DNA from 4 places in the Neobacillus sp. DHD-1R genome. Region 2 is predicted to be linked to each of the others. Evidence: a T-box and tRNA genes for the amino acid it is inferred to sense, from the RefSeq annotation. Region 2 holds a T-box; the other regions hold tRNA genes.
The links. A T-box is a leader RNA that pairs with one kind of tRNA and senses whether it is charged. The one in region 2 lies ahead of proS (proline--tRNA ligase), so its partner is inferred to be a tRNA-Pro.

Region 1 (4,191 bases), 2.0 Mb from region 2:
ATTAACCTTTTGTAGATCATATCCTTCACCATTCCAATTATTAAAATTGCCTACGAGCCTCACCTGTGCGGCATTTGGGGCCCATACACAAAATCGTGTATATACTTGATTGGAATCCTTAAAGATATGAGCGCCAAAAAGCTGATGACTGTGGAAGTAGCTACCTTCATGAAATAAGTGCAGCTGATAATCTGTTGGAAATAAGGTATTCACTGTCATGGCTCTCCTCATCCTCAATGAAAATATGTACTTCTTTGACCAATTATAAATGGTATTGAATCATATGCCTCAGAAAACTTTTTTATCTTTTCTGACAATAAATGAGGTATGTTGTCACCAAAGGACTTTTTCTGACAATTTCCGACACTATACGACCGAATTTTCACCATCAATCGACAGAAAGATATAAAGTTTTTTTGAAAATTTAAGTGATTTTCAAGCAAAAAAATTATTTAAACATTAATAAAATGAACGTCATAAAGTTAAGGGAATTAGCAGAAATGTAAGCGGTACCAACAAGAAACTCAAAATAAACAACGTTGAAAATATTATATTAACATAATGAATAACCAACGGTTGTAAACGCTTTTCTTAAAGGCTTGGCAAGGGGTGCATATAGAACTAATTTGAAGCTGTCTTTAAGGACGAGACAGGGTCTTTGGATCCTCATAATTGATGGGCAGCATCGCTTGTGTGTGTCGATGCTACTGTTTCTGGTTGTGAGTTTAGATGGGAGTAGGTGGCGACCTGGGTATTTCGAAGCGGGGCTTGCAATATTGATTTTGAGGGATAATATGGGTTCTAGGAGACATTAAACAGGCTATTTGGTGCTTGAGTTGTTGATTGCAGCTGCGGCTACGGCAGTGATTTTTGGGAGCCACGGTCGTTTATCAGGGCTATTAGCGACCGGCGGCTGAAATTTTTAGGGGCTCCAGTCGTTTATATGTGCTATTGGCGACCGGCGGCAGTGATTTTTGGGGACTACGGTCGTTTATCAGGGCTATTGGCGACCGGCGGTAGTGATTTTTGGGAGCCACGGTCGTTTATGAGGTCTATTGACGACCCCCGGAGGCAATTTTTTGGGACTACGGTCGTTTATCAGGGCTATTGGCGACCGGCGGCAGTGATTTTTGGGAGCCACGGTCGTTTATCAGGGCTTTTGACGACCCCCAGCGGCGTTATTTTATTGCAATGGTCGTTTATCCAGGACTATTAACGCCTGGCTTCTCTTTTTTAATGTACCCAGTCGTTAATGAGTTCTTATCATTAAAATAAAAACAGCGATAAGATAAATTTGTATAAAAAAAAACTGATAACAGATTGTTATCAGTTCTTTATATGACCCCTACGGGACTCGAACCCGTGTTACCTCCGTGAAAGGGAGGTGTCTTAACCGCTTGACCAAGGGGCCATTTATTTTATGGCGGAGAAGGAGGGATTTGAACCCTCGCGCCGGTCACCCGACCTACACCCTTAGCAGGGGCGCCTCTTCAGCCACTTGAGTACTTCCCCATAATTTGGCTCCGCAGGTAGGACTCGAACCTACGACCGATCGGTTAACAGCCGATAGCTCTACCACTGAGCTACTGCGGAAAAATAATATTTATGGTGGGCCTAAATGGACTCGAACCATCGACCTCACGCTTATCAGGCGTGCGCTCTAACCAGCTGAGCTATAGGCCCAAGAATTTGGAGCGGGTGATGGGAATCGAACCCACTACATCAGCTTGGAAGGCTGAGGTTTTACCAGTAAACTACACCCGCAAAACAATTTTTTATAATGGGGCGGCTGATGGGAATCGAACCCACGAATGCCTGAACCACAATCAGGTGCGTTAACCACTTCGCCACAGCCGCCACAATAAAAAACTATTTAATTGAAAAATGGTGGCTCAGGACGGAATCGAACCGCCGACACAAGGATTTTCAGTCCTTTGCTCTACCGACTGAGCTACTGAGCCAACATATTACTCTTACCTACAAGAAAATTGAGGTAGGACCTTTGCTGCAGAAGCTAATTCAATGATGTGAACAATCTGTTCTACTAACTTAAGCTACTGTGCAATAAAATGGCGGTCTGGACGGGACTCGAACCCGCGACCTCCTGCGTGACAGGCAGGCATTCTAACCAACTGAACTACCAGACCATATTGCGGGGACAGGATTTGAACCTGTGACCTTCGGGTTATGAGCCCGACGAGCTACCAGACTGCTCCACCCCGCGACAATAATAATAAATATATGGAGGAGGAAGAGGGATTCGAACCCCCGCGCGGTATGACCCGCCTGTCGGTTTTCAAGACCGATCCCTTCAGCCAGACTTGGGTATTCCTCCGTGTTAAATATAAAATTACTGGTGGACCTTGTAGGACTCGAACCTACGACCGGACGGTTATGAGCCGTCTGCTCTAACCAGCTGAGCTAAAGGTCCAAGTTGAAGTTCATTTATAAAATGGTAGCGGCGGAGGGGATCGAACCCCCGACCTTACGGGTATGAACCGTACGCTCTAGCCAGCTGAGCTACACCGCCAAATATCAAATTATTTTATGGTGGAGTCTAGGGGGATCGAACCCCTGACCTCCTGCGTGCAAAGCAGGCGCTCTCCCAGCTGAGCTAAGACCCCATAAAGGAATGAATTGAATGGTCGGGAAGACAGGATTCGAACCTGCGACCCCTTGGTCCCAAACCAAGTGCTCTACCAAGCTGAGCTACTTCCCGTAAAAATGCGCCCTGAGAGATTCGAACTCCCGACCTTTTGATTCGTAGTCAAACACTCTATCCAGCTGAGCTAAGGGCGCATATAACTTTATTGTAAATGGTGCCGAGGACCGGAATCGAACCGGTACGGTAGTCACCTACCGCAGGATTTTAAGTCCTGTGCGTCTGCCAGTTCCGCCACCCCGGCATTTTGGAGCGGAAGACGGGATTCGAACCCGCGACCCCCACCTTGGCAAGGTGATGTTCTACCACTGAACTACTTCCGCATTATGTTATTTGCTATTGCAAAAATCTTGATGCGGGTGAAGGGAGTCGAACCCCCACGCCTTGCGGCGCCAGATCCTAAGTCTGGTGCGTCTGCCAATTCCGCCACACCCGCATATAAATTTATTATGGTGAGCCATGAAGGACTCGAACCTTCGACCCTCTGATTAAAAGTCAGATGCTCTACCAACTGAGCTAATGGCTCGTACTAATATAATACACTAATCACTTATTTCGCCGGATGCCCACACCTCAGTAAGCTTATTCAAGCAGCAACTCGGCGTGTGCCCTGAAGCTGTTTCATAGAAGCTTACTCGAACGTGCTCTACCAACTGAGCTAATGGCTCGTACTAAAGGTGCCGGCGAGAGGACTTGAACCCCCAACCTACTGATTACAAGTCAGTTGCTCTACCAATTGAGCTACCCCGGCATGTAGTTTGGAAAATTATTAAGTTTGAACACGCTGTTCTTGTTGCCGTCATCCTGACCTCAGAATGAATATTCAAGCAGCTACTCGGTCAGTATGCTGAAGTTTTTTCAGGAAGCATATTCGGTCGTACTCTACAAATTGAGCTACCCCGGCAAACAGATTGAAAATTTATTATGGTGGAGGATGACGGGATCGAACCGCCGACCCTCTGCTTGTAAGGCAGATGCTCTCCCAGCTGAGCTAATCCTCCATATAACAGCCTGGCAACGTCCTACTCTCACAGGGACGCGTGTCCCAACTACCATCGGCGCTGAGAAGCTTAACTTCCGTGTTCGGTATGGGAACGGGTGTGACCTTCTCGCCTTAATTACCAGACTATTTATTCGACACTATTTTATTATAATGTCTTTTTTATATTTTTCAAGAGGAAATTTAAATTTTTTCATTCCCTCAAAACTAAATAATCTAGAAGAAGTGTTGTAAAACTCAAGTTCGCTTTAAAAATTGTCCAGCTGCGGCTCCTAACTTCTCGGCCGTTTCGATCCGTCCCTTCAAATCCAAAACCAGGATTTGCAGTGCCGGCTCTCCAACGTCTGTCGAAGTTGACCAGTCGCCTCCGCTTTTCTATTTGGTTAAGTCCTCGAACGATTAGTATCAGTCAGCTCCACATGTCGCCACGCTTCCACCTCTGACCTATCAACCTGATCATCTTTCAGGGTTCTTACTAGCTTGACGCTATGGGAAATCTCATCTTGAGGGGGGCTTCATGCTTAGATGC
Region 2 (4,191 bases):
AAAAAGAAAAAAACGTCAAGCAGAATTTGTAAGCTAATGTAAAAGAAGATGTCATAAAACAAAGGGTCAACCCTCACAACCTCAATATATTGAGTGCTAATCGTGAGGGCAGACCCTTTTTTATTCAACAATAATCGTTCCTTTAAACATTTGCATTCCACAGCTAAAGGTATATTCACCTGATTTATCAGGGGTAAAGGTGAGAGTTGTTGTCCCAGTTTTAAGGTTAACATTGTTAATATTAAAATCGGGGATCATAAAGGTAGATAAGCAACTATCTTTTAACGGATTTTTAATTTCCAATTCGACGGGAACTCCCTTTTTTACCCTGATAACATTTGGCGTATAACCTGTTTCTGTTACAAGCATTTTTACTTTTGGCGTGCTTTGGTTCGTTACATCGACTTCTGTTTTCGTAACTTTTTGATTGCTCGTTCCTTGTTGGGCTTGTGCCTGAGCAGGTTCATCTTGACCGGGAATTTTCACCATATTACTGCTATACATAAATAAAAACAAGGAGACGAGCACAAGCCCTCCTGCGATAATGGCAAAAGGTGAAAGTTCTTGCGTATCGATAGAGAATTTTTTGTTCGTCATAACGTGAATATAAATGATAACAAATCCAATAATGACAATATAAAAACCTAGTAAAATGCCGAGTAATATCGTTGGGTTAATGAATTGAAGAAAAACTCCAAGAATAGCCCCATTAATCCCACCCATTAAACCAGCAATAGAGCCCATTAATATTGCCAATAAACCAATCGGATGACCCGCTAAGAAACCAATGACAAAACCGATAATCATGCTGACACCAACGACTAAAAAAGTCTCACCAGAAGTAATACCAATAATACTGCCAGCTAGTAAGCCGGTTATCACAGCAATAACCATGCTGATCATGATTCCCGGAGTGTTATTCAACAGGTTTTTATGACGGTATTCAAGAAAAATAGAATAGCCAGTGCCAATCGCAACAAAAACTGCTGAAATAATTGAAAAAATACTCATCTAATAATCTCCCCATATGGCTTTTTGAAATAAACAACATATGAGTATTATAAATTTAAATATCCAATAGAAATTTGTATTTTTAGTGATTTATTTGAACATTTTATGAATATTGAGTGGTGGACATGTCATGGAGGTTATAAAAGGCTGTTTAATCCTTTTGTTCTAATATCAGAATTTATAAGTGTTGACTTCGAGAATTGTCTAGCTCCAGCGCCCTAGCGGCTAGTGTCCTTCGCTTTCCGCCCTACGATAAGTCAACATCGAATCGCCTCCGGCTCTTCGTGTTTCCTTTATCTCAGTTGGAGCGCTCCAGGCCATACGCCGCTGAACAGGGCGCTTGCGCTTTTCTTATTTATCAAGCGTATTTTTATAAATTCTTTTGAGGGCTTCATTTTGTAATTTGATGTATTCCAATAGTAAATCTTTTTCCTCTTCCTCCTGTTCAATCTCATCTTTTTTATCTAACATAGTGGTCACCCCAATTTTTATATACCTCGCATTTTACCTGAATTATCATTGTGAATAAAGTGGAATGCCTCATTTTTTCCTTTTCATAATATACAAAATAAAAATAAATTTGACATTTATTATTAGGAAATATATAATTTTCAAAAATACTATTGAAACTATGATGAGGATTAGTAAATTGAAAGGGTCTTACTAAGAGAGGAAACCAGTTGGTGTGAGGTTTCTTAAGACGTTCATTCGAACCTGCCTCTGAGTTCTGTATCGGATTAATTTTTGAAGATACATGCGGATAAAGTCCGTTATCATGGAGAGAGTATAAAGCTATTTGCTTTATGAATTTAGGGTGGTACCGCCAGGCCTTGGTCCCTTGTTAGGATCAAGGCCTTTTTATGTTCAAAAAAGCGAAATCCATACGCCGCTGTGCGGTGGAATTGGCTAATTCTCAAAATGAAAATTTAGTCTTTTCTTTTAAAAAAAATAATGAGGTGTCAAAAATGGCAAAGGAATTTGTAAAAGATGTTACTAGCATGGACGAGGACTTCGCCCAATGGTATACAGATGTAGTCACAAAAGCTGATTTAATTGATTATTCAAGTGTTCGCGGTTCAATGATTATCCGCCCTTATGGATTTGCCCTCTGGGATAATATTAAAAATGAATTGGATCGCCGCATTAAAGAAACAGGACATGAAAATGTTTATATGCCTTTATTCATTCCTGAAAGCTTGCTGCAAAAGGAAAAAGATCATGTTGAAGGCTTTGCTCCTGAAGTTGCTTGGGTTACTCATGGAGGATCGGAACCATTAGCAGAAAGATTGGTCGTTCGACCAACATCTGAGGTGTTATTCTGCGAGCATTATAGTAATATCATTCACTCCTATCGTGATTTACCAAAATTATATAACCAATGGGCAAACGTGGTTCGCTGGGAAAAAACGACTCGTCCATTCCTACGGACATTAGAGTTTTTATGGCAGGAAGGTCATACAGCTCATGCCACTGATGAAGAAGCCATGGAAGAAACAATTAAGATGCTTAATGTTTATGCTTCCATTTGTGAAGAGATTCTTGCTATTCCAGTTGTGAAAGGGCAAAAGACTGAGAAAGAAAAGTTTGCAGGAGCTAAAGCTACCTTTACGATTGAAAGCTTAATGCATGATGGAAAGGCATTGCAATCAGGTACTTCCCATCACTTTGGCACAGGCTTTGCCGAGGCATTTGGAATTCAGTACACCGATAAAGAAGGAAAACTGCAGTATGTACACCAAACATCTTGGGGGTTCACGACAAGAATTATTGGTGCATTAATCATGGTCCATGGGGATGACCGTGGTCTAGTGATTCCACCAAAAGCAGCTCCTACACAGGTGATGATTGTTCCAATCGCACAGCACAAAGAAGGCGTTCTAGACTTTGCATATGAATTAAAAAATTCGCTAGGACAAGTGGCTCGTGTGGGTATTGATGCAAGTGATAAAAAGCCAGGCTGGAAGTTCAATGAATACGAAATGAAGGGTATTCCTGTTCGTCTTGAAGTTGGACCAAAAGACATTGAAAACAAACAAGTTGTATTGGTAAGAAGGGATACGTTAGAGAAGGTAATCGTTCCTCTTGAGCAATTAGAAGCAAAGCTTATAGAATTATTGGATGATATTCAAACAAACCTTTACAATAAAGCATTGAAGCATCGCGAAGAAAGAACGTCTGTAGCGGTAACTCTTTCTGAATTAAAAGAAACGCTGGAAGCGAAACCTGGATTTATCAAGGCAATGTGGTGTGGTGACCTAGCCTGTGAAGAAAAAATCAAAGAAGAAACAGGTGCAACTTCACGCTGTATGCCATTTGAGCAAGAACAGTTGTCTGAGCAATGTGTTTGCTGTGGAAAAGACGCAAAACAAATGGTTTATTGGGCAAAAGCTTACTAAAAATACCGATTTATTAGGGCTCTTCCGATATGGAAGGGTCTTTTTATTAGTATTTTTGTTGAATATTTACTGCCCATTTTTAAGTATCTGGTTTATCCGCGAATTTATATTTTTATCCGCGAATCAATCTTTTTCTAGACGAACCCAAAGAAAAAAGGAAATCTACATTTTTTATCGAATACTTTAATTTCAGAAAGGGGAAGAAGTCCTATGAAACCAATCTTGCTAGATTTTCCTGAAGAGTTTTACACGGAAAGATTGTTAATTAGAAAGCCAATGCCTGGTGACGGAAAAGCGGTCTTTGACGCCATGCAGGCATCATTAAATGAATTGAAAGCTTGGATGCCTTGGGCTCATAGAGAGCAATCGGAACAAGATGTAGAAGCTAATATGCGCGATGCCCATGCGAAGTTTTTAACAAGAGAAGACCTAAGACTTCATGTATTTAAAAAAGGGACTGGGGAATTCATTGGTTCCTCGGGATTGCATAGAATTAACTGGGATGTGCCAAAGGTTGAAATTGGTTATTGGATTGATACTCGTTATAGCGGAAATGGCTACATCACTGAAGCAGCTGAAGCTATAACAGAATTTGCATTTAGAGAGTTAAAAGCAAGAAGAGTAGAGATTCGGTGTGATGCTAGCAACACCAAAAGCCGTGCTATCCCGCAAAAATTAGGTTTTACCTTAGAAGGCATTTTAAAAAATGATAGTATTTCTGCCGATGGTAAAGAAATACGTGATACCTGTATTTTTGCAAAAGTACAATCATAATGAAAAGCGG
Region 3 (4,191 bases), 1.5 Mb from region 2:
TCGGGGCCCTTTAGGATTGGGTTGTATAAATTAAGACCTATTATTGCCGTAACAGCTGCCAGTATAAACAGTACTCCTACCATTTTTGCTGCTTTTTTATTTGAATTCATTTTTTATCTCCGCCCTATCGTAAATTCAAAAACGGTAAAGTAAATCAAGCAAAGTTCTTACAACTTTGTGTTGTCCCCATAAAAGAATACCTCTTCCAATGGTAAGTTAAATGCGTGAGCAATGCGGAAAGCCAGTTCTAGAGATGGGGAGTAATTTCCTTTTTCAAGAGCCACGATGGTTTGCCTTGTTACGCCCACCTTGTCAGCTAATTGCTGCTGAGTCATTTCATCATGGTTGAATCGTAATTTACGGATGTGATTGCCGACAAGAGTTTTACCCATATTAGACTCCTTTTCGATAGTGATAAAGTTTAGTAACGGAGCCGGTCACATCAGAAATGAATCCTGAACTGATCAGGATAATGAACATTACCTGTGACGGCTGATAGATGATCAATGATCCCATTGCAAGAAGAAAGCCGGCGATAAACACAAAAAAAGAATTTCGGTTCGCTTTCAAGTCAATTAATTTATCCAGTTCATCCGCAAATCTTGGTTCCTTTTCTTTAGTCGTCATTCTAAAGACGATGTTAAAAATAATGCTGATAATGATGTGCGCGACTATTGAAACCAAAGTCAAAATGAGGACGAAGGAACCCCAATAACGAAAGGTTTCGGTCGTTTCCAGACCTCCTTCAGGGTACTTAGGGTACATGTACAAGCCATAAGATACGAAAATGAATATGGCGCTGATCAATGATACAATGCTTTTCTTTTCTTGATAAGTCATGGTTTACACCCCCTGTATGTTCACTTTTACACCATGCATAGTATTATATGCATGATGTAAAAAAAAGTTTACATGAAGTAAAGTATAAATTACGTTAATAGACCAGACACCGCCTATTAGGGCAAAGTGCCGGCCTTGGAGACGCAATTGGTTAGGGGAAGTTAAGAAATGAACTACGGTATAACCGATTTTTCGAACTGCAAATATCAAAAAAGCAGACCAAACTGTTGGTCTGCTGTGTTAAGCTTAGCTGCGCTCTAGTAGAGAATTTCAACTCATTCACCCGTTGGAGTGAAGTATATTAGTAAAAAAGCGCCTGAGTATGTTAAGTACTCAGGCGCTTCTAATCCATATTAACTTTTATGCGCCTTAGAGGATTCGAACCTCTGACCGTACGCTTAGAAGGCGTATGCTCTATCCAGCTGAGCTAAAGGCGCATTATTGAATGGCGGAATGCTCACGTGACCTAACCATTATCATGGATGCCTGTTGAGTATTTCCGATCCAAAAAAATGGCTCCGCAGGTAGGACTCGAACCTACGACCGATCGGTTAACAGCCGATTGCTCTACCACTGAGCTACTGCGGAACAATAAAATACTATTAGAATAAGGTGGGCCTAAATGGACTCGAACCATCGACCTCACGCTTATCAGGCGTGCGCTCTAACCAGCTGAGCTATAGGCCCAAATAGAAGTGTGGAGCGGGTGATGGGAATCGAACCCACTACATCAGCTTGGAAGGCTGAGGTTTTACCAGTAAACTACACCCGCATTTATGATGGAGGCGGCAACCGGATTCGAACCGGTGGTAAAGGTTTTGCAGACCTCTGCCTTACCACTTGGCTATGCCGCCAACATTTAATAGGCATTAGCCCAATCAAATTAGAAAAATGGGGCGGCTGATGGGAATCGAACCCACGAATGTCGGAACCACAATCCGATGCGTTAACCACTTCGCCACAACCGCCATAATGGTGGAGGGGGACGGATTCGAACCGCCGAACCCTGAGGGAGCGGATTTACAGTCCGCCGCGTTTAGCCACTTCGCTACCCCTCCATGTATAAGTTGAAATAGCGTATTAAAAGATATGATGGCGCAGGACGGAATCGAACCGCCGACACAAGGATTTTCAGTCCTTTGCTCTACCGACTGAGCTACTGAGCCAATTTAATATTCTTACCTACAACAAATTTAATGTTAGTCCTTTGCTCAAAAAAACTACTGGGATAAAATGGCGGTCCGGACGGGACTCGAACCCGCGACCTCCTGCGTGACAGGCAGGCATTCTAACCAACTGAACTACCGGACCATATTGCGGGGACAGGATTTGAACCTGTGACCTTCGGGTTATGAGCCCGACGAGCTACCAGACTGCTCCACCCCGCGACAATAAAAATCAAGAATACATATTATGGAGGAGGAAGAGGGATTCGAACCCCCGCGCGGTATGACCCGCCTGTCGGTTTTCAAGACCGATCCCTTCAGCCAGACTTGGGTATTCCTCCAAATAAGTGGAGCCTAGCGGGATCGAACCGCTGACCTCCTGCGTGCAAAGCAGGCGCTCTCCCAGCTGAGCTAAGGCCCCAAAAGTATAAAAATGGTCGGGAAGACAGGATTCGAACCTGCGACCCCTTGGTCCCAAACCAAGTGCTCTACCAAGCTGAGCTACTTCCCGTTATATATGGCATGCCCGATAGAGGGCCAAACCTACAACCATATGGTCTGTAGTCAGATACTCTTTCTATTGAGCTAATGGCGCATTTGGAGCGGAAGACGGGATTCGAACCCGCGACCCCCACCTTGGCAAGGTGATGTTCTACCACTGAACTACTTCCGCATGGAAAAATAAATGAATGCGGGTGAAGGGAGTCGAACCCCCACGCCTTGCGGCGCCAGATCCTAAGTCTGGTGCGTCTGCCAATTCCGCCACACCCGCATATAAATTTATTATGGTGAGCCATGAAGGACTCGAACCTTCGACCCTCTGATTAAAAGTCAGATGCTCTACCAACTGAGCTAATGGCTCGTACATAATGGTGCCGGCGAGAGGACTTGAACCCCCAACCTACTGATTACAAGTCAGTTGCTCTACCAATTGAGCTACCCCGGCTTAGAGTTTAGAAAGAAATATGGTGGAGGATGACGGGATCGAACCGCCGACCCTCTGCTTGTAAGGCAGATGCTCTCCCAGCTGAGCTAATCCTCCAAATATGGTGACCCCTACGGGACTCGAACCCGTGTTACCTCCGTGAAAGGGAGGTGTCTTAACCGCTTGACCAAGGGGCCGTAATAAATTTTCACAAAAAAATAGCCCCAAATGGGGTAGCCTGGCAACGTCCTACTCTCACAGGGACGCGTGTCCCAACTACCATCGGCGCTGAGAAGCTTAACTTCCGTGTTCGGTATGGGAACGGGTGTGACCTTCTCGCCTTAATTACCAGACTATTTTATTGAGAGATCGTTCTCTCAAAACTAGATAATACAGAAGAAGTGTGTAAAACTCAAGTTCGCTTAAAAATGGTTAAGTCCTCGAACGATTAGTATCAGTCAGCTCCACATGTCGCCATGCTTCCACCTCTGACCTATCAACCTGATCATCTTTCAGGGTTCTTACTAGCTTGACGCTATGGGAAATCTCATCTTGAGGGGGGCTTCATGCTTAGATGCTTTCAGCACTTATCCCGTCCGCACATAGCTACCCAGCGATGCCTTTGGCAAGACAACTGGTACACCAGCGGTGCGTCCATCCCGGTCCTCTCGTACTAAGGACAGCTCCTCTCAAATTTCCTGCGCCCACGACGGATAGGGACCGAACTGTCTCACGACGTTCTGAACCCAGCTCGCGTACCGCTTTAATGGGCGAACAGCCCAACCCTTGGGACCGACTACAGCCCCAGGATGCGATGAGCCGACATCGAGGTGCCAAACCTCCCCGTCGATGTGGACTCTTGGGGGAGATAAGCCTGTTATCCCCGGGGTAGCTTTTATCCGTTGAGCGATGGCCCTTCCATGCGGAACCACCGGATCACTAAGCCCGACTTTCGTCCCTGCTCGACTTGTAGGTCTCGCAGTCAAGCTCCCTTGTGCCTTTACACTCTACGAATGATTTCCAACCATTCTGAGGGAACCTTTGGGCGCCTCCGTTACTCTTTAGGAGGCGACCGCCCCAGTCAAACTGCCCACCTGACACTGTCTCCCACCCCGATCAGGGGTGCGGGTTAGAATTTCAATACAGCCAGGGTAGTATCCCACCGACGCCTCCACCGAAGCTAGCGCTCCGGCTTCTCAGGCTCCTACCTATCCTGTACAAGCTGTACCAAAATTCAATATCAGGCTACAGTAAAGCTCC
Region 4 (4,191 bases), 2.6 Mb from region 2:
AGGTTGATATTCCTGTACCACCTCTTTATCGTTTGAGTGATGGGGGGACGCAGGAGGATAGGGTAAGCGCGCTGTTGGATATGCGCGTCTAAGCAGTTAGGCTGGTAAGTAGGAAAATCCGCTTACCGTGAAGGCTGAGCTGTGACAGCGAGGGAAATTTAGTACCGAAGTTCCTGATTCCACACTGCCAAGAAAAGCCTCTAGCGAGATAAAAGGTGCCCGTACCGCAAACCGACACAGGTAGGCGAGGAGAGAATCCTAAGGTGAGCGAGAGAACTCTCGTTAAGGAACTCGGCAAAATGACCCCGTAACTTCGGGAGAAGGGGTGCTCTTTGGGGTGAATAGCCTCGAAGAGCCGCAGTGAATAGGCCCAGGCGACTGTTTAGCAAAAACACAGGTCTCTGCGAAGCCGCAAGGCGAAGTATAGGGGCTGACGCCTGCCCGGTGCTGGAAGGTTAAGAGGAGGGGTTAGCGCAAGCGAAGCTCTGAATCGAAGCCCCAGTAAACGGCGGCCGTAACTATAACGGTCCTAAGGTAGCGAAATTCCTTGTCGGGTAAGTTCCGACCCGCACGAAAGGCGTAACGATCTGGGCACTGTCTCAACGAGAGACTCGGTGAAATTATAGTACCTGTGAAGATGCAGGTTACCCGCGACAGGACGGAAAGACCCCGTGGAGCTTTACTGTAGCCTGATATTGAATTTTGGTACAGCTTGTACAGGATAGGTAGGAGCCTGAGAAGCCGGAGCGCTAGCTTCGGTGGAGGCGTCGGTGGGATACTACCCTGGCTGTATTGAAATTCTAACCCGCACCCCTGATCGGGGTGGGAGACAGTGTCAGGTGGGCAGTTTGACTGGGGCGGTCGCCTCCTAAAGAGTAACGGAGGCGCCCAAAGGTTCCCTCAGAATGGTTGGAAATCATTCGTAGAGTGTAAAGGCACAAGGGAGCTTGACTGCGAGACCTACAAGTCGAGCAGGGACGAAAGTCGGGCTTAGTGATCCGGTGGTTCCGCATGGAAGGGCCATCGCTCAACGGATAAAAGCTACCCCGGGGATAACAGGCTTATCTCCCCCAAGAGTCCACATCGACGGGGAGGTTTGGCACCTCGATGTCGGCTCATCGCATCCTGGGGCTGTAGTCGGTCCCAAGGGTTGGGCTGTTCGCCCATTAAAGCGGTACGCGAGCTGGGTTCAGAACGTCGTGAGACAGTTCGGTCCCTATCCGTCGTGGGCGCAGGAAATTTGAGAGGAGCTGTCCTTAGTACGAGAGGACCGGGATGGACGCACCGCTGGTGTACCAGTTGTCTTGCCAAAGGCATCGCTGGGTAGCTATGTGCGGACGGGATAAGTGCTGAAAGCATCTAAGCATGAAGCCCCCCTCAAGATGAGATTTCCCATAGCGTCAAGCTAGTAAGAACCCTGAAAGATGATCAGGTTGATAGGTCAGAGGTGGAAGCGTGGCGACATGTGGAGCTGACTGATACTAATCGTTCGAGGACTTAACCAAATAGAAAAGCGAAGGCGACTGGTCAACTTCGACAGACGTTGGAGAGCCGGCACTGCAAATCCTGGTTTTGGATTTGAAGGGACGGATCGAAACGGCCGAGAAGTTAGGAGCCGCAGCTGGACAATTTTTAAAGCGAACTTGAGTTTTACCACTTCTTCTGCATTATCTAGTTTTGAGAGAATGATCTCTCTAATTTTATAGTCTGGTAATTAAGGCGAGAAGGTCACACCCGTTCCCATACCGAACACGGAAGTTAAGCTTCTCAGCGCCGATGGTAGTTGGGACACGCGTCCCTGTGAGAGTAGGACGTTGCCAGGCACTGCCCCTTTGGGGCTATTATTTTGTCAAAAATGAATACCGGCCCCTTGGTCAAGCGGTTAAGACACCTCCCTTTCACGGAGGTAACACGGGTTCGAGTCCCGTAGGGGTCACCATTTGGAGGATTAGCTCAGCTGGGAGAGCATCTGCCTTACAAGCAGAGGGTCGGCGGTTCGATCCCGTCATCCTCCACCATTTACTATTTAGTAATTTTGCGCCCTTAGCTCAGCTGGATAGAGTGTTTGACTACGAATCAAAAGGTCGGGAGTTCGAATCTCTCAGGGCGCATTTTTACGGGAAGTAGCTCAGCTTGGTAGAGCACTTGGTTTGGGACCAAGGGGTCGCAGGTTCGAATCCTGTCTTCCCGACCAGTCGAAGTATTGTTATAATATGTGTGTTTGGCGGTGTAGCTCAGCTGGCTAGAGCGTACGGTTCATACCCGTAAGGTCGGGGGTTCGATCCCCTCCGCCGCTACCAAATGGTTTATTTTAATAATGGAGGAATACCCAAGTCTGGCTGAAGGGATCGGTCTTGAAAACCGACAGGCGGGTCATACCGCGCGGGGGTTCGAATCCCTCTTCCTCCTCCATAATATTTTTTATTGTTTTTTATTGTCGCGGGGTGGAGCACGTTCGAATATGCTTCTTCGATTACTCTACAGCGCAACGATTGAGCTGCTTCTTGGCTATGCTTTCCGAAATCGGGGCGGTCATTAACGAAATATGGAGCATGCTTCAAACTAAATATTTTTTATTGTCGCGGGGTGGAGCAGTCTGGTAGCTCGTCGGGCTCATAACCCGAAGGTCGCAGGTTCAAATCCTGCCCCCGCAATTTGGTCCGGTAGTTCAGTTGGTTAGAATGCCTGCCTGTCACGCAGGAGGTCGCGGGTTCGAGTCCCGTCCGGACCGCCATTTTATTCCAAGTAGGTTTCCTACTATTAATATATATAGATTTTGGCGGTTGTGGCGAAGTGGTTAACGCACCTGATTGTGGTTCAGGCATTCGTGGGTTCGATTCCCATCAGCCGCCCCATTTTTATTATTATTGGGCTATAGCCAAGCGGTAAGGCATCGCACTTTGACTGCGACATGCGTTGGTTCAAATCCAGCTAGCCCAGCCTTTTTATATATTGCGGGTGTAGTTTACTGGTAAAACCTCAGCCTTCCAAGCTGATGTAGTGGGTTCGATTCCCATCACCCGCTCCATAATGAATATGGGCCTATAGCTCAGCTGGTTAGAGCGCACGCCTGATAAGCGTGAGGTCGATGGTTCGAGTCCATTTAGGCCCATCTGAAAAAAATATTGTAGGTGATTGGTACCGTGTGCATTAACACGGGAATCAGTCACCTTTTTTTATTTTACTTAGAATTTTTTATAAAATTCTATTGCAAAAACGCTTTCATTGGGTTTATAATATCAATAAATCGATTTACTAAACCGATTTACTAAACCGTTTTATAATAAATGTTCATCATAGAAAGGATCTTCGTTATGAAAAAAGTGATTGTCCCGTTAAATGCTTTTGATAGGAAGGCAGTATTAGAAAATGGGCAAGCATCCTATGTTGAGCTGATCGCTCAGGCGGGAGCCTATGGGTTAGAAATTCGTCGTGAATTGTTGCCGAATGAGAATCTGCAGCTCGATAAAATAAAAAGTGAAATAGATAAATTTGGACTCTTCACTGTTTATTCTGCTCCGATTGAATGCTGGAAAGAGAACCACCAGCTAAATGAAGAGCAATTAAGTGAAATTTTTAAAGAAGGAGTCTTGCTTGGTGCCAAGTGGATAAAGGTTTCACTCGGATATTTTCAAAAAGGAGAATCCAGTGTTACTGAACTTGCTGCTTTTCTAAAGCAAAAGCCTGAAATTCAATTACTGGTCGAAAACGACCAAACAATACACGGAGGAAATATCAGTCAGTTACAAGCATTTTTTGAAAGCGTTGTCGAACAGGATGTTTCGGTTAAAATGACCTTTGATGCTGGGAACTGGTATTATTCCGGTCAGGATGTTGAGGAAGCATTGAGTAAGCTGGCTCCCTATGTCGTGTATCTTCATTTAAAACAGGTGGAGGTAAAGAATGATACCTTCGTTACAGTGCCACTTCAATCTGAAGGTGAACACAGCTGGAAGAAAGTAATGAGGAGCTTACCGGGTGACATTATGAAAGCACTGGAATTTCCAATCGTGCCGAACAAGAAAACAAAGGATTTTATTAAAATGATTAATGATTTGGTTAAGGAAAGCGAGGCGTTAACAACGTGCAACAGCTAGATGTAGTTACCTTTGGCGAAGCAATGGCCATGTTTATCGCCAATCAGCCAGGACCCTTGCATGAAGTCAGTCAATTTACCCGTGAGCTTGCTGG

Region 1: it encodes a tRNA-Pro, which carries the amino acid that the T-box ahead of proS (proline--tRNA ligase) is inferred to sense. The anticodon was not compared.
Region 3: it encodes a tRNA-Pro, which carries the amino acid that the T-box ahead of proS (proline--tRNA ligase) is inferred to sense. The anticodon was not compared.
Region 4: it encodes a tRNA-Pro, which carries the amino acid that the T-box ahead of proS (proline--tRNA ligase) is inferred to sense. The anticodon was not compared.

What each region holds. Positions count from the first base shown of each region.
Region 1 is NZ_CM173232.1:4,100,962-4,105,152, forward strand. It holds gene glgB (1,4-alpha-glucan branching protein GlgB) at 1-219, opposite strand, end outside; tRNA gene AC3ANL_RS20220 (tRNA-Glu) at 1,340-1,411, opposite strand; tRNA gene AC3ANL_RS20225 (tRNA-Ser) at 1,422-1,512, opposite strand; tRNA gene AC3ANL_RS20230 (tRNA-Asn) at 1,519-1,593, opposite strand; tRNA gene AC3ANL_RS20235 (tRNA-Ile) at 1,607-1,683, opposite strand; tRNA gene AC3ANL_RS20240 (tRNA-Gly) at 1,691-1,764, opposite strand; tRNA gene AC3ANL_RS20245 (tRNA-His) at 1,782-1,857, opposite strand; tRNA gene AC3ANL_RS20250 (tRNA-Phe) at 1,886-1,961, opposite strand; tRNA gene AC3ANL_RS20255 (tRNA-Asp) at 2,071-2,147, opposite strand; tRNA gene AC3ANL_RS20260 (tRNA-Met) at 2,151-2,224, opposite strand; tRNA gene AC3ANL_RS20265 (tRNA-Ser) at 2,243-2,335, opposite strand; tRNA gene AC3ANL_RS20270 (tRNA-Ile) at 2,355-2,431, opposite strand; tRNA gene AC3ANL_RS20275 (tRNA-Met) at 2,454-2,530, opposite strand; tRNA gene AC3ANL_RS20280 (tRNA-Ala) at 2,549-2,624, opposite strand; tRNA gene AC3ANL_RS20285 (tRNA-Pro) at 2,643-2,719, opposite strand; tRNA gene AC3ANL_RS20290 (tRNA-Arg) at 2,726-2,799, opposite strand; tRNA gene AC3ANL_RS20295 (tRNA-Leu) at 2,818-2,906, opposite strand; tRNA gene AC3ANL_RS20300 (tRNA-Gly) at 2,911-2,985, opposite strand; tRNA gene AC3ANL_RS20305 (tRNA-Leu) at 3,017-3,098, opposite strand; tRNA gene AC3ANL_RS20310 (tRNA-Lys) at 3,113-3,188, opposite strand; tRNA gene AC3ANL_RS20315 (tRNA-Thr) at 3,341-3,413, opposite strand; tRNA gene AC3ANL_RS20320 (tRNA-Val) at 3,588-3,663, opposite strand; rRNA gene rrf (5S ribosomal RNA) at 3,672-3,788, opposite strand; rRNA gene AC3ANL_RS20330 (23S ribosomal RNA) at 4,042-4,191, opposite strand, start outside.
Region 2 is NZ_CM173232.1:2,136,897-2,141,087, forward strand. It holds gene AC3ANL_RS10245 (PepSY-associated TM helix domain-containing protein) at 1-37, shown strand, start outside; gene AC3ANL_RS10250 (cupredoxin domain-containing protein) at 121-1,011, opposite strand; T-box leader at 1,634-1,853, shown strand; gene proS (proline--tRNA ligase) at 1,977-3,407, shown strand; gene AC3ANL_RS10260 (GNAT family N-acetyltransferase) at 3,618-4,181, shown strand.
Region 3 is NZ_CM173232.1:634,879-639,069, reverse strand. It holds gene AC3ANL_RS03085 (DUF4386 domain-containing protein) at 1-110, opposite strand, end outside; gene AC3ANL_RS03080 (helix-turn-helix transcriptional regulator) at 168-392, opposite strand; gene AC3ANL_RS03075 (hypothetical protein) at 394-840, opposite strand; tRNA gene AC3ANL_RS03070 (tRNA-Arg) at 1,204-1,277, opposite strand; tRNA gene AC3ANL_RS03065 (tRNA-Asn) at 1,354-1,428, opposite strand; tRNA gene AC3ANL_RS03060 (tRNA-Ile) at 1,454-1,527, opposite strand; tRNA gene AC3ANL_RS03055 (tRNA-Gly) at 1,539-1,612, opposite strand; tRNA gene AC3ANL_RS03050 (tRNA-Cys) at 1,621-1,694, opposite strand; tRNA gene AC3ANL_RS03045 (tRNA-His) at 1,733-1,808, opposite strand; tRNA gene AC3ANL_RS03040 (tRNA-Tyr) at 1,814-1,898, opposite strand; tRNA gene AC3ANL_RS03035 (tRNA-Phe) at 1,934-2,006, opposite strand; tRNA gene AC3ANL_RS03030 (tRNA-Asp) at 2,075-2,151, opposite strand; tRNA gene AC3ANL_RS03025 (tRNA-Met) at 2,155-2,228, opposite strand; tRNA gene AC3ANL_RS03020 (tRNA-Ser) at 2,255-2,347, opposite strand; tRNA gene AC3ANL_RS03015 (tRNA-Ala) at 2,355-2,427, opposite strand; tRNA gene AC3ANL_RS03010 (tRNA-Pro) at 2,441-2,517, opposite strand; tRNA gene AC3ANL_RS03005 (tRNA-Gly) at 2,605-2,679, opposite strand; tRNA gene AC3ANL_RS03000 (tRNA-Leu) at 2,697-2,778, opposite strand; tRNA gene AC3ANL_RS02995 (tRNA-Lys) at 2,793-2,868, opposite strand; tRNA gene AC3ANL_RS02990 (tRNA-Thr) at 2,877-2,952, opposite strand; tRNA gene AC3ANL_RS02985 (tRNA-Val) at 2,973-3,048, opposite strand; tRNA gene AC3ANL_RS02980 (tRNA-Glu) at 3,054-3,128, opposite strand; rRNA gene rrf (5S ribosomal RNA) at 3,168-3,284, opposite strand; rRNA gene AC3ANL_RS02970 (23S ribosomal RNA) at 3,360-4,191, opposite strand, start outside.
Region 4 is NZ_CM173232.1:4,753,158-4,757,348, reverse strand. It holds rRNA gene AC3ANL_RS23530 (23S ribosomal RNA) at 1-1,505, shown strand, start outside; rRNA gene rrf (5S ribosomal RNA) at 1,707-1,823, shown strand; tRNA gene AC3ANL_RS23520 (tRNA-Glu) at 1,865-1,939, shown strand; tRNA gene AC3ANL_RS23515 (tRNA-Val) at 1,943-2,018, shown strand; tRNA gene AC3ANL_RS23510 (tRNA-Arg) at 2,038-2,111, shown strand; tRNA gene AC3ANL_RS23505 (tRNA-Pro) at 2,118-2,194, shown strand; tRNA gene AC3ANL_RS23500 (tRNA-Met) at 2,224-2,300, shown strand; tRNA gene AC3ANL_RS23495 (tRNA-Ser) at 2,320-2,412, shown strand; tRNA gene AC3ANL_RS23490 (tRNA-Met) at 2,581-2,654, shown strand; tRNA gene AC3ANL_RS23485 (tRNA-Asp) at 2,658-2,734, shown strand; tRNA gene AC3ANL_RS23480 (tRNA-His) at 2,780-2,855, shown strand; tRNA gene AC3ANL_RS23475 (tRNA-Gln) at 2,869-2,940, shown strand; tRNA gene AC3ANL_RS23470 (tRNA-Gly) at 2,955-3,028, shown strand; tRNA gene AC3ANL_RS23465 (tRNA-Ile) at 3,039-3,112, shown strand; gene AC3ANL_RS23460 (sugar phosphate isomerase/epimerase family protein) at 3,315-4,097, shown strand; gene AC3ANL_RS23455 (sugar kinase) at 4,085-4,191, shown strand, end outside.